Regions from separate parts of the Arthrobacter rhamnosi genome, predicted to be linked through region 3. Evidence: riboswitches for the same ligand, from Rfam matches in the RefSeq annotation. Region 3 holds a riboswitch; each other region holds the start of a gene.
The links. A riboswitch is a leader RNA that binds a small molecule or an ion and turns the genes downstream of it on or off. The one in region 3 is predicted to bind S-adenosylmethionine.
Positions count from the first base shown of each region.

Region 1 (3,264 bases), on a different contig from region 3:
CCCGCTCCGGTCGGGCTGAACCCCAGGTCGGCCAGCGCGACGATCATGACGGGGACCAGATTCGCGGTCATGAATCCTACGACCGTGATCCCGAAGGTGGAGACAGCCCGGGAGGCCGTCAGTGGAACCCGGACGGTGGCGTCAGGGGGTGTTGGCGTACTTCCCACGGCGTGCTCCATTCAGTGATGGCCGTCACTCCAAATGAACGGCGTTCATTTAGTATCGACGCGGGGAGCGCCGGGAGCAATAGTTTTTGAAAGCCTTTCAATTAACTTTGGATTTCACCCGTGTTGCGATGCCGGCGATCAGTGCCTCGAGGCCGAACTCGAAGGCACGTTCGACCCGCTCCGGCGCCGACGGGCTGGCTCGGACCGCCCTCGTCAGGGCCGGGTACTGCTCGGGTTCCGGTCCCCAGACCTCATCAGGGGCGGTGAAGTCGAGCGCCGCGCCCAGGGCGAAGTAGTCGACCAGCGAGAGGGCTGGAGCGACATCGGCGGCGTCGAGGCCGGACCGCTCCAGGGCGAGCGTCAGATCCTCATACATGGCGATGACCTCGGCCGCCCTCACCGTCTGGGTCACCAGTAGGGGTACCAGCCGGGGGTGCGGAGCGAAGCAGTCACGATAGCCGCGGATGAGGATGCGCAGAGCCTCGTCCCACGGGGCGTCAGCGGTCGATGGGGTGGGATTCGAGCTGAAGAGGTGGGCGCGGAGGAGTTCCACGATGTGTTCGCGGCTGGAGATCCGGTTGTAGAGAGAGGACTGACTGACGCCGAGCTCGCGGGCAATCCTCGGGAAGCTGAAGTCGCCCGTCTCGTCGACGAGCTTCAGCGCTGCCTCGACGATCCGCTCGACGGACAGGAGGGTGGATCGGGGGCGTGGCATGGACGGTCTCCTTTTAGGCCCAAAGTAGCAGTCAGGCAACCGGCGGCAGGGCGATAGCGCCTGAACGGCAGCAGGGCATCTGCACGGCATGCGAAGTCCTTGCCGGGAGCACACTCAGCGCACAGCCGTCGCGCGGCTATGCTCTCGCCATGGACCAGCAGCTGCACTTCGTCACCGTCGCCACGCGGGATCTCGATGCGGGACGGTCGTTCTACCGGACGCTGGGCTGGACGCCTGCACTGGACGTTCCAGGCGAGATCATCTTTTACCAGGTGGCACCCGGCTTGCTGCTGGGGCTCTTCCGCGACGACAAGTTCGCCCAGGACGCGGGGCTCGATGCCAGGCCCGCGCCGTCCGGGGTGACGCTGTCCCACAACGTCGGCAGTCCAGCCGACGTGAACCAGCTCGTCTCGGCGATGGCGGCCGCGGGCGCGACGATCCTGAAGGAACCTCGGGACGGCGCTTTCGGGGGCATCTTCCACGCACTCGTACGCGATCCGAACGGCATCGTCTGGGAAATCGCCCACAATCCGGGCTGGCACGTCGGTGAGGACGGCATGGTGGGCATCGGCTGACGCAGCGTTCACGGCAGGGACGAGCTGCTCCGGCTACGGGTCACATTGCTTCGCATTCGTCCCACCGCTGCGTTCTCTGCCTATAGTCGTTCCAGCTTCAAGAGATGCGGTCGCAAAGCTCCGACTGGACCGCGCACCAACCCCATGTTCCTGGGTGGTTCGGATGACGAAGCGGCCTTCGCCTCGGCATGACAGTGCTGGTCCGGCGGAGGCAAGAGCACGTCGAAAGGACTCGGTCCACCCATGCCACGTCAGATCGCCTTCAACCTCTTCGAGATGAATTGCGTGGGCCATATCTCCCACGGCCTCTGGGTACACCCCGAGAACAACCGGCACCGCTTCAACGATCTCGACTTCTGGACCGAAACGGCGAAGATGCTCGAGGCAGGGCTCTTCGACAGCGTGTTCCTCGCCGATGTGATCGGCACCTACGACGGCTACCGCAACGGCCCACGCGGTTCGACCGCGGTCCCTTCGTCGCCATCGGCACTCCCGGCGAGGTTGCCGACGAGATCGAGCGGTGGGTCGAGGGCACGGATCTCGACGGATTCAACCTGCGGCAGTTCCTCACGCCCGGCACCGCCGAGGACTTCATCGAACTCGTCATCCCCGAACTCCAGCGACGAGGCCTGTACCGGACGTCCTATGAGGAGTCGACCCTCCGCGAGCGCCTGTTCGGGGCGGGCAACACGAGGCTGTTCGACCAGCACCCCGGTGCGCGGTACCGCAACGGCGCCCACCTCGGTCCGGAGGCCGACACCCTCGATTCCGGCGCCGTCGAGGCCGGGAGCTTTTCCTACGCCTAGGTGGAATCCCCCGACGACCTGCCGGGGAGTCCTCCGGGTGATTGCCCCCTCGGAAGGAATGTCGGCGGAAGTGAACCAGCGCCGGGGACGACCGAGGCGAACCGGAGGACCACGACCGGATACCGTGGGGGCATGATGCCCGGCTTCCGGTATGACGTGGAGATCCTGCACCTGCTCGTGTCGGGGGCACACGCCTACTTCGGTCGGGCGCGGGACGGAGCGGCCGACGTCGTGACCATGGACGCCGGGAGCGTCGAGGTCGTCGCCGGCAAGGGGATCGTGGGAGACCGCTTCTTCGGCAAGGCGGCCCACATGGATGCGGCGGTGACCCTGTTCGCCATCGAGTCGCTCGAGGCGATAGCGGCAGAGCTCGGCGCCGATCCCTTCGATCCGCTGCTGCCCCGCCGCAATCTGGTCCTGCGCGGCGCTGAGCTTCCACCCCTCATCGGGCAGGACTTCGTCCTGGAGACGCAGGCGGGAAGCGTGGGGTTCCACGGAGGCCGGCATGCGCATCCCTGCGCCTGGATGGATCGGGTGCTGGCGCCCGGCGCCCACAAGGCGATGCGGGGCAGGGGCGGGCTGCGCTGCAGACCCCTCGACAGCGGGACCCTCTCCCGCGGACCCGCGGTCCTGGTCAGCCCGGTTCCCCTGGACCCGACGCAGGCCGGCAGCGCTTCCGTGCTGAGGCCGAGCCGGCTCCCCTGACCGGAGGCGCCGAACGCGACGGGACCGCTAGTTCGTGAACCGGATGTCCGCCGTCTCGCCGACGCCGGCAGCCCGGCCGGGGGCGGCCTGGTACTGCCAGTACAGGTTGGTGTGAGCGATGACCTTGTCCGGCGAAGGGGCACCCCACGCGCTCTGGTCCTCGGTCGTGTGGGCGTCGCCCACCAGCGTCACGTCGTACCCCCGCACGAACGCCCCGTGAATGGTCGAGCGGATGCATGCGTCGGTCTGGGCGCCGGACACCACCAGCCGACCGACGCCTGCCGCTGCAAGAACGT
Region 1 covers NZ_JBTNDT010000001.1:25,942-29,205, forward strand. The annotation lists gene ACX80I_RS00150 (MFS transporter) at 1-179, opposite strand, end outside; gene ACX80I_RS00155 (TetR/AcrR family transcriptional regulator) at 265-882, opposite strand; gene ACX80I_RS00160 (VOC family protein) at 1,032-1,457, shown strand; SAM riboswitch class IV at 1,553-1,681, shown strand; gene ACX80I_RS00165 (hypothetical protein) at 1,739-2,263, shown strand; gene ACX80I_RS00170 (MOSC domain-containing protein) at 2,396-2,968, shown strand; gene ACX80I_RS00175 (cysteine hydrolase family protein) at 2,996-3,264, opposite strand, start outside.
Region 1: another riboswitch for S-adenosylmethionine. It lies ahead of ACX80I_RS00165 (hypothetical protein); the one in region 3 lies ahead of ACX80I_RS14170 (bifunctional o-acetylhomoserine/o-acetylserine sulfhydrylase).

Region 2 (3,264 bases), on a different contig from region 3:
ACGAGGTCCGCCGCGGTCTCCAGTCCGACGGAGAGCCGGATGGTGGTCTCCGCGATCCCGGCGGCTGCACGCTGTCCGGGGGTGAGCCGGCAGTGCGTCATCGCTGCCGGGTGTGCGACCAGGGACCGGGTGTCCCCCACATTGGCCACCAGCTTGAACAACCGGAGCCGATCGATGAAGGCCCCGACCTGCCCGGGCTCGGCGGCCAGGTCGAAGGAGAACACACTGCCGGCTCCTCGCGGGAAGTCCCGGGCCGCGAGTCCGGCCTGCGGGTGGCCCGGAACGGAGGGGTGGTGCACCGCGGCGACGGCCGGGTGGCCGGCCAGGAACCGGATGACCTCGCGGGTGTTCTGGGCGTGCCGGGCTACCCGGATGTCCAGGGTCTCCAGCCCCTGCAGGATCTGCGCGGCGCTGCCCGGAGCGAGCGAGGGGCCCAGGTCGTGGAGGTACTTGCTGCGCGCGAGGGCCAGGTACGCGCCGTGGCCGTGGCGTTCCCACAGGATCTCCCCGCCGTACCGGCGTTTCGGCCGTGTGAGCTGCGGCCACCGGTCCGGGTAGGCGGAGAAGTCGAAGCGCCCGCCGTCGACCACGGCACCTGCGAGGGTGCTCCCGTGCCCGCCGAGGAACTTCGTGGCCGAATACACCACGATGTCGGCCCCGTGATCCAGCGGCCGGAACAGGGCCGGGGTCGCCAGGGTGTTGTCCACCACCAGCGGCACCCCGGCGGCATGGGCGACCGCGGCGATCGCCGGCAGGTCCTGCAGCGTGGCCAGCGGATTGCCGATGGATTCGGTCAGGAAGGCCCGCGTCGTAGGGCGTACAGCGGCTTGCCAGGCACCGGGATCGGCCGGGTCGGCGAAGCTGACCGCGATCCCGAAATCGTCGAAGGTGTCGGTGAGCAGGTCCACCGTCCCCCCGTACAGCTTCGACGAGGCCACGATGTGCTGCCCGCCGCGGACCAGCGACAACAGGGCGACGGCGACCGCTGCCTGCCCGGTCGCCGTTGCCAGCGCGGCCACGCCGCCGTCGAGCGCGGCGATCCGCTGCTCCAGCACGGCGACGGTCGGGTTGCCGGTCCGCGTGTAGGTGAAGCCGGGTTCCTTGAGCGCGAACATGCGCCGGGCCGACGCGTAGTCCGGAAACTCGTACGCCGCGGTCTGATAGATGGGGACTGCCACGGGCCGGTAGGGGGCCTGCGGTTCATACCCTGCATGGATTTGGGAAGTGGCCGTACAGCCGGCGTCACCGGTACTCATCGAAGCTGCTCCTTCGGCAGAAATGGTCAGGGTTCGGGGTCGGACGGATCTACAGGGACTGCGTCGCCGGTCCCGTCCGGGAGGGCGGGAGCGGTGGCGCCCCAACCGCATGCGCTTCCGGAATCCAGGGATTGATGGCCGACACCGCGAATTTCCGGTAGACCTCCACATTTCCCGACACAATGGAAAGACTCTTGTGAATTGCAGTCGCTGCAATGAGGGAATCGACTGCGGACACCTCGGCGTCGCTCAGCATCGGACCCCAGACAGCGGCGATATCAGAATCCACGGGAAGAATGTTGGAGCTGTAGGAGTTCACGAACTCCTGCACCCAGGCGCCGACCGTCCGGTATTGCTGGTTCTCCCGGCTCACCAGATGCAATTCCCCGATCGTCAGGGCGGAGACGAATATCCGGAAGTGTCGCCTCCGCTGGAGGAAATCGACGACAGTCGTGGAAGGGCGTGGGCTCCGCAACTCCACGACGACGTCGGTATCCAGGAGGAGGCCGCTTGTGCGTGCCATTCCTCAGACTGCCAGCGCAGGCGGACCAGCGTCCTCCCTGCCACGTGGAACCCCCTGCGGTCTGAGGAGGAAATCCACGAACGCCTCGCGCGGAGCCATCAGTGCCTCGTAGTCGTGAATGCTCACGACCGACAGCGGAACCTGGGAGTGGGAATCGGCAATGGATGAGGTTGCAGCCATGGCGGGCGGCACGGGGCCGCGTCCTTTCGGGAGCTCTTGCCCGCACCAGGTACCCCGGGGGGTGAATGCGGGCCGCTTCGTCATCCGAACCACCCACCGAGCGCGGGGTTGGTATGTGACCAAGTCGGAGCTTGGCGGTCACAATTCATGAAGCTGTTGGAAGTATAACCACGCAATCGTGCCCGAAGTAAACACCCGAGCGTTGTCGTCCTCGTTCGTCCGTTCGCTTATCGACTGTTCCCGGCACGAGAACAGGGAATTTCATCGGCCGCAGGGTGGGACTCCCCCATAAATCTTTCCGGAATGTTACGCCCCTGGTTTTTATGGCGCGCTAATCGTCGTCCATGATGGGGCCAGCCCCTCCGATTGGTGCTCAGCCTCCTGGCTGTGGAGGGGACGTGCCTGCGTCACCGGTGGATTTAGAGCCCTAAGCCACACCATCCAGAGCAGCTGAGAGACCTGCCTCCATGACGCTGCAGCTTCCCCCGGATTTCCTGTCCGGAAGGGTGCTAATGGCAGGACCGATGGAAAGGAAAGCATCATGACCCTCGATCGCATCTCCACCAGCCACGCCGGCTCGCTGCCCCGCACACCGGAACTGATCGCCGCCAACGCCGCCCGGACCTTTGCCGAGGACGGCTTCACCCTGGAGCGGACACCCGAATTCGACGGGCTGCTCACCACCGCCGTGGTGGACCTCGTCCAGCGCCAGAAGGAGTTCGGGATCACGATCCCGGGCGACGGTGAGTACGGCAAGGCGATGTCCAACCCGGTCGACTACGGTGCCTGGTGGACCTACAGCTTCCAGCGCACCGCCGGCCTGGAACTCACGGATTTCAATCCGATCCTCGCCGAACCCGTCCTCAGCGAGCCCGGTGCCATCAGGCTGACATCGTTCGCCGACCGACGTGACTGGACCCGCTTCGCGGCGGCCTACCAGGATCCCGAGAGCGGGATCCAGATCGGCAGGAACGCGACGGCCTTTCCGTCCGCGACCGGGCCGATCTCCTACACCGGACACGCTGCCCTGGCCAGTGACATCACGAACCTGAAAGCGGGCCTGGCTGCTGCGGACATCCCGACGGGATTCATCACGGCCCTCTCGCCCGGGTCCGCCAGCAGGATCGGCAACGACTACTACGCCAGCGAGGAGGAGTTCATCTACGCCTGGGCCGATGTCCTGCGCGAGGAGTACAAGGCCATCGTCGACGCAGGCCTGGTCGTCCAGATCGACGATCCGTCCATCGCGGAGAACTGGGACCAGATCAACCCCGAACCCACCATCGAGGACTACCAGAAGTTCAC
Region 2 covers NZ_JBTNDT010000005.1:19,737-23,000, forward strand. The annotation lists gene ACX80I_RS11115 (O-acetylhomoserine aminocarboxypropyltransferase/cysteine synthase family protein) at 1-1,256, opposite strand, end outside; gene ACX80I_RS11120 (PIN domain-containing protein) at 1,306-1,779, opposite strand; SAM riboswitch class IV at 1,987-2,112, opposite strand; gene ACX80I_RS11125 (cobalamin-independent methionine synthase II family protein) at 2,501-3,264, shown strand, end outside.
Region 2: another riboswitch for S-adenosylmethionine. It lies ahead of ACX80I_RS11120 (PIN domain-containing protein); the one in region 3 lies ahead of ACX80I_RS14170 (bifunctional o-acetylhomoserine/o-acetylserine sulfhydrylase).

Region 3 (3,264 bases):
GCACCTTCAACCACGACCTGCTGTGCGGCGCCCCGGCCGTCAAGGTGGGCCCCGGCGCCGACGCCGCCGACTGCCTCACCTACACCCACGCCTGACGGCGCCTCCGCCCGAGGCGCGGCAACAGGAAAGGGCCGGACGATTGTCCGGCCCTTTCCTGTTCAATTCTCAGCGACGTCAGATCTCGATGCGGCCGTCGGCGGTCTCGAAGGTCACGGACATGATGCCCGGAGTGCCGTTCGGGGCGATCCACTGGACCTTCACGCCGTCGAGCGTCTCCTCGACATCGGTGCCGAGCCACTCGGTCACCCGTTCCGACGAGCCCGCGATGGTCAGGCAGGCCAGTTTCACCGATGCCGGGCGCGCCTGGGAGGGGTGCAGGGCCTCGGTGCCCTCGTCCCAGCGGAGCAGGTAGGGGACCTGGGGATCCGCGATGAGCCCCTTGATGCCGATCTGCTGCCACGTCAGTTCCTGGCCGTCGGGGAACTTGCGGTTGCCGGGAACCGCGCTGCGGCCGAGGCGCTCCTCGAACGGGGCGAGGTCGTCCACGGCGACGCACCAGCCCATCCAGCCTCCGCCGGCCTCGGAGCGCGCGCGCACGGCCTGACCGAAGGGAGCCTTGGTCGACGCGGGGTGGTCGAGGACCTCCACGACCTCCAGGTACTGGCCGTTCACCAGGGGGAAGATCATGTTCCGGGTGCCGAAGCGCGGGTGCACGCCACCCTTCACGGGGTCCATCCCGAGGTTGGCCGCGATCCGGTCGGCAGTCGCAGCAAGTCCATCGGGTTCGCAGGCATATGAGACATGGTCCAATCGCATGCGGTTATCTTGGCACTAAGTGATGCACGTCTCGACTAAGGCTCGCCTTACTCCTGCTGGTCCTCCGATCGCGTCCCCGTCGCCCCTCCGCAGGCTGCTTCACGAGAGGTCATCCGGCTTGCCGGATCCGCTCCGATGGGTTTTCATGGGTGCAGGTCATGAGTGCCAGCACGAAGCCCCGGCTTGCTGGCCGGCAACCCTCCAACCGCGGTGGGGTGCCCCGGGTGAAGACCAGGTTCGGCGCTATTCCGGCGCCGTGCAAGCGCGGGCTCCTGCGGGAGCCGGTCTCCTGGAGCGGCACGCACCGGCCGGAGCACCGGACCAGGCGGGGCCCCTTCCGACAGGGAGCACCATGTCCAACGATTGGTCTTTCGAGACACGCCAGATCCACGCCGGCCAGACACCGGACGCAGCCACGGGAGCGCGTGCGCTGCCTATTTACCAGACGTCGTCGTTCGTCTTCCCGAGCGCCGAGAGTGCCGCCAACCGGTTCGCGCTGACGGAACTCGCTCCTATCTACACGCGCATCGGGAATCCCACGCAGGAGGCAGTGGAGACGAGGATCGCGAGCCTCGAGGGCGGAGCCGGCGCCCTGCTGCTCGCCTCGGGCCAGGCTGCCGAGACCTTCGCGGTGCTGAACATCGCGGAGGCGGGGGACCACATCGTGGCCAGCCCCAGCCTCTACGGCGGCACGTACAACCTCTTCAAGCACACGCTGAGGAAGTTCGGCATCGAGACCACCTTCGTGGAGGACCCGGACGACCTCGAGCAGTGGCGGAACGCCGTCCGGCCGAACACCAAGCTCTTCTTCGGCGAGGTCGTGTCCAACCCCCGGCAGGACGTCCTGGACATCGAGGGCATCAGCGCCGTCGCGCACGAGAACGGGCTTCCCCTGATCGTGGACAACACGCTGTCCACGCCGTACCTGATCCGGCCCATCGAATGGGGCGCGGACATCGTGGTGCACTCCGCGACGAAGTACCTCGGAGGTCACGGCAATGCCATCGCCGGGGTCATCGTCGATTCGGGGAACTTCGACTTCGCCCGGTACCCCGAGCGGTTCCCCGGGTTCAACACGCCGGACGAGAGCTACCACGGACTCGTCTATGCGCGGGACCTCGGTGTCGGCAGCGCACTCGGCGCGAACCTCGCGTACATCCTCAAGGCCCGTGTCCAGCTCCTGCGCGACCTCGGCTCCTCCGTCTCGCCGTTCAACGCCTTCCTCATCGCGCAGGGACTGGAGACCCTCAGCCTGCGCGTCGAGCGCCACGTGCAGAATGCGCAGGCGGTCGCCGAATGGCTGGAGGGGCACGACGACGTCGAGCGCGTCTCCTACGCCGGCCTGGCCTCGAGCCCCTGGTACGAGCGCGGCAGGAAGTACGGGCGGAACAGGGGGACGGGCGCGATCGTCAGCTTCGACATCGTCGGGGGACTGGAGGCCGGCAAGCGCTTCGTCGACGGACTGGAACTCCACTCGCACGTGGCGAACGTCGGCGACGTCCGCTCGCTCGTCATCCACCCGGCGTCGACGACGCACAGCCAGCTCGGGGCGGAGGCGCAGCTCACCGCGGGCGTGCGTCCGGGTCTCGTCCGCTTGTCCGTGGGCCTCGAGAACATCACCGACATCCTCGCCGACCTCGACGCGGGGTTCCGTGCCGCCAAAGGAGTCTAGCCCTTCGTGACCACCTACCCTCCTGCTCCGCTGCACCCCGGGATCGACGACGCGCGCCCTTCGGGGGACGGGCTCCTACGCGTCGCCCCGATCGGACCGCTGGCCCTCGAGACCGGAGGTGAGCTGCCGGACGTGCAGCTCGCCTTCGAGACCTGGGGCCGGCTGAACCGGGATGCCTCGAACGCGGTGCTCGTGCAGCATGCCCTGACCGGCAGCTCGCACGTGGCACGCGGCGCATCGGAGGAGGAGGGCTGGTGGGATTCGCTCGTGGGCCCCGGCCGCCCGGTGGACACCGACCGGTACTTCGTCGTGTCCGTCAACATGCTGGGAGGGTGCTACGGCTCGACGGGGCCGGCCAGCCTCGCACCCGACGGCACTCCCTGGGGATCGCGCTTCCCCTTCGTCACCATCCGCGACTCCGTCCGGGCCGAAGCCCTGCTCGCCGACCGGCTCGGCATCGAGCGGTGGCACTCGGTCCTCGGGGGGTCGATGGGAGGGGCGCGAGCGCTCGAGTGGGCACTGATGTACCCGCAGCGGGTGGAGCGGTGCGCCGTCATCGCCTGCACTGCCGCCAGTTCGGCCGAACAGATAGCGTTCGCCCAGGCGCAGTTGCAGGCAATCCGGCTGGACCCCGCCTATCGCGGCGGCGACTACTACGACGGCCCGCATCCGGATGCGGGCCTCGGGATCGCCCGGCGCATCGCCCACATCACCTACCGCTCGGAGCAGGAACTGGAAGCACGCTTCGGGCGCGCGGAGCAGGACGCCGAACAGCC
Region 3 covers NZ_JBTNDT010000007.1:143,417-146,680, forward strand. The annotation lists gene ACX80I_RS14160 (DUF1540 domain-containing protein) at 1-95, shown strand, start outside; gene ACX80I_RS14165 (VOC family protein) at 175-816, opposite strand; SAM riboswitch class IV at 971-1,087, shown strand; gene ACX80I_RS14170 (bifunctional o-acetylhomoserine/o-acetylserine sulfhydrylase) at 1,169-2,488, shown strand; gene metX (homoserine O-acetyltransferase MetX) at 2,495-3,264, shown strand, end outside.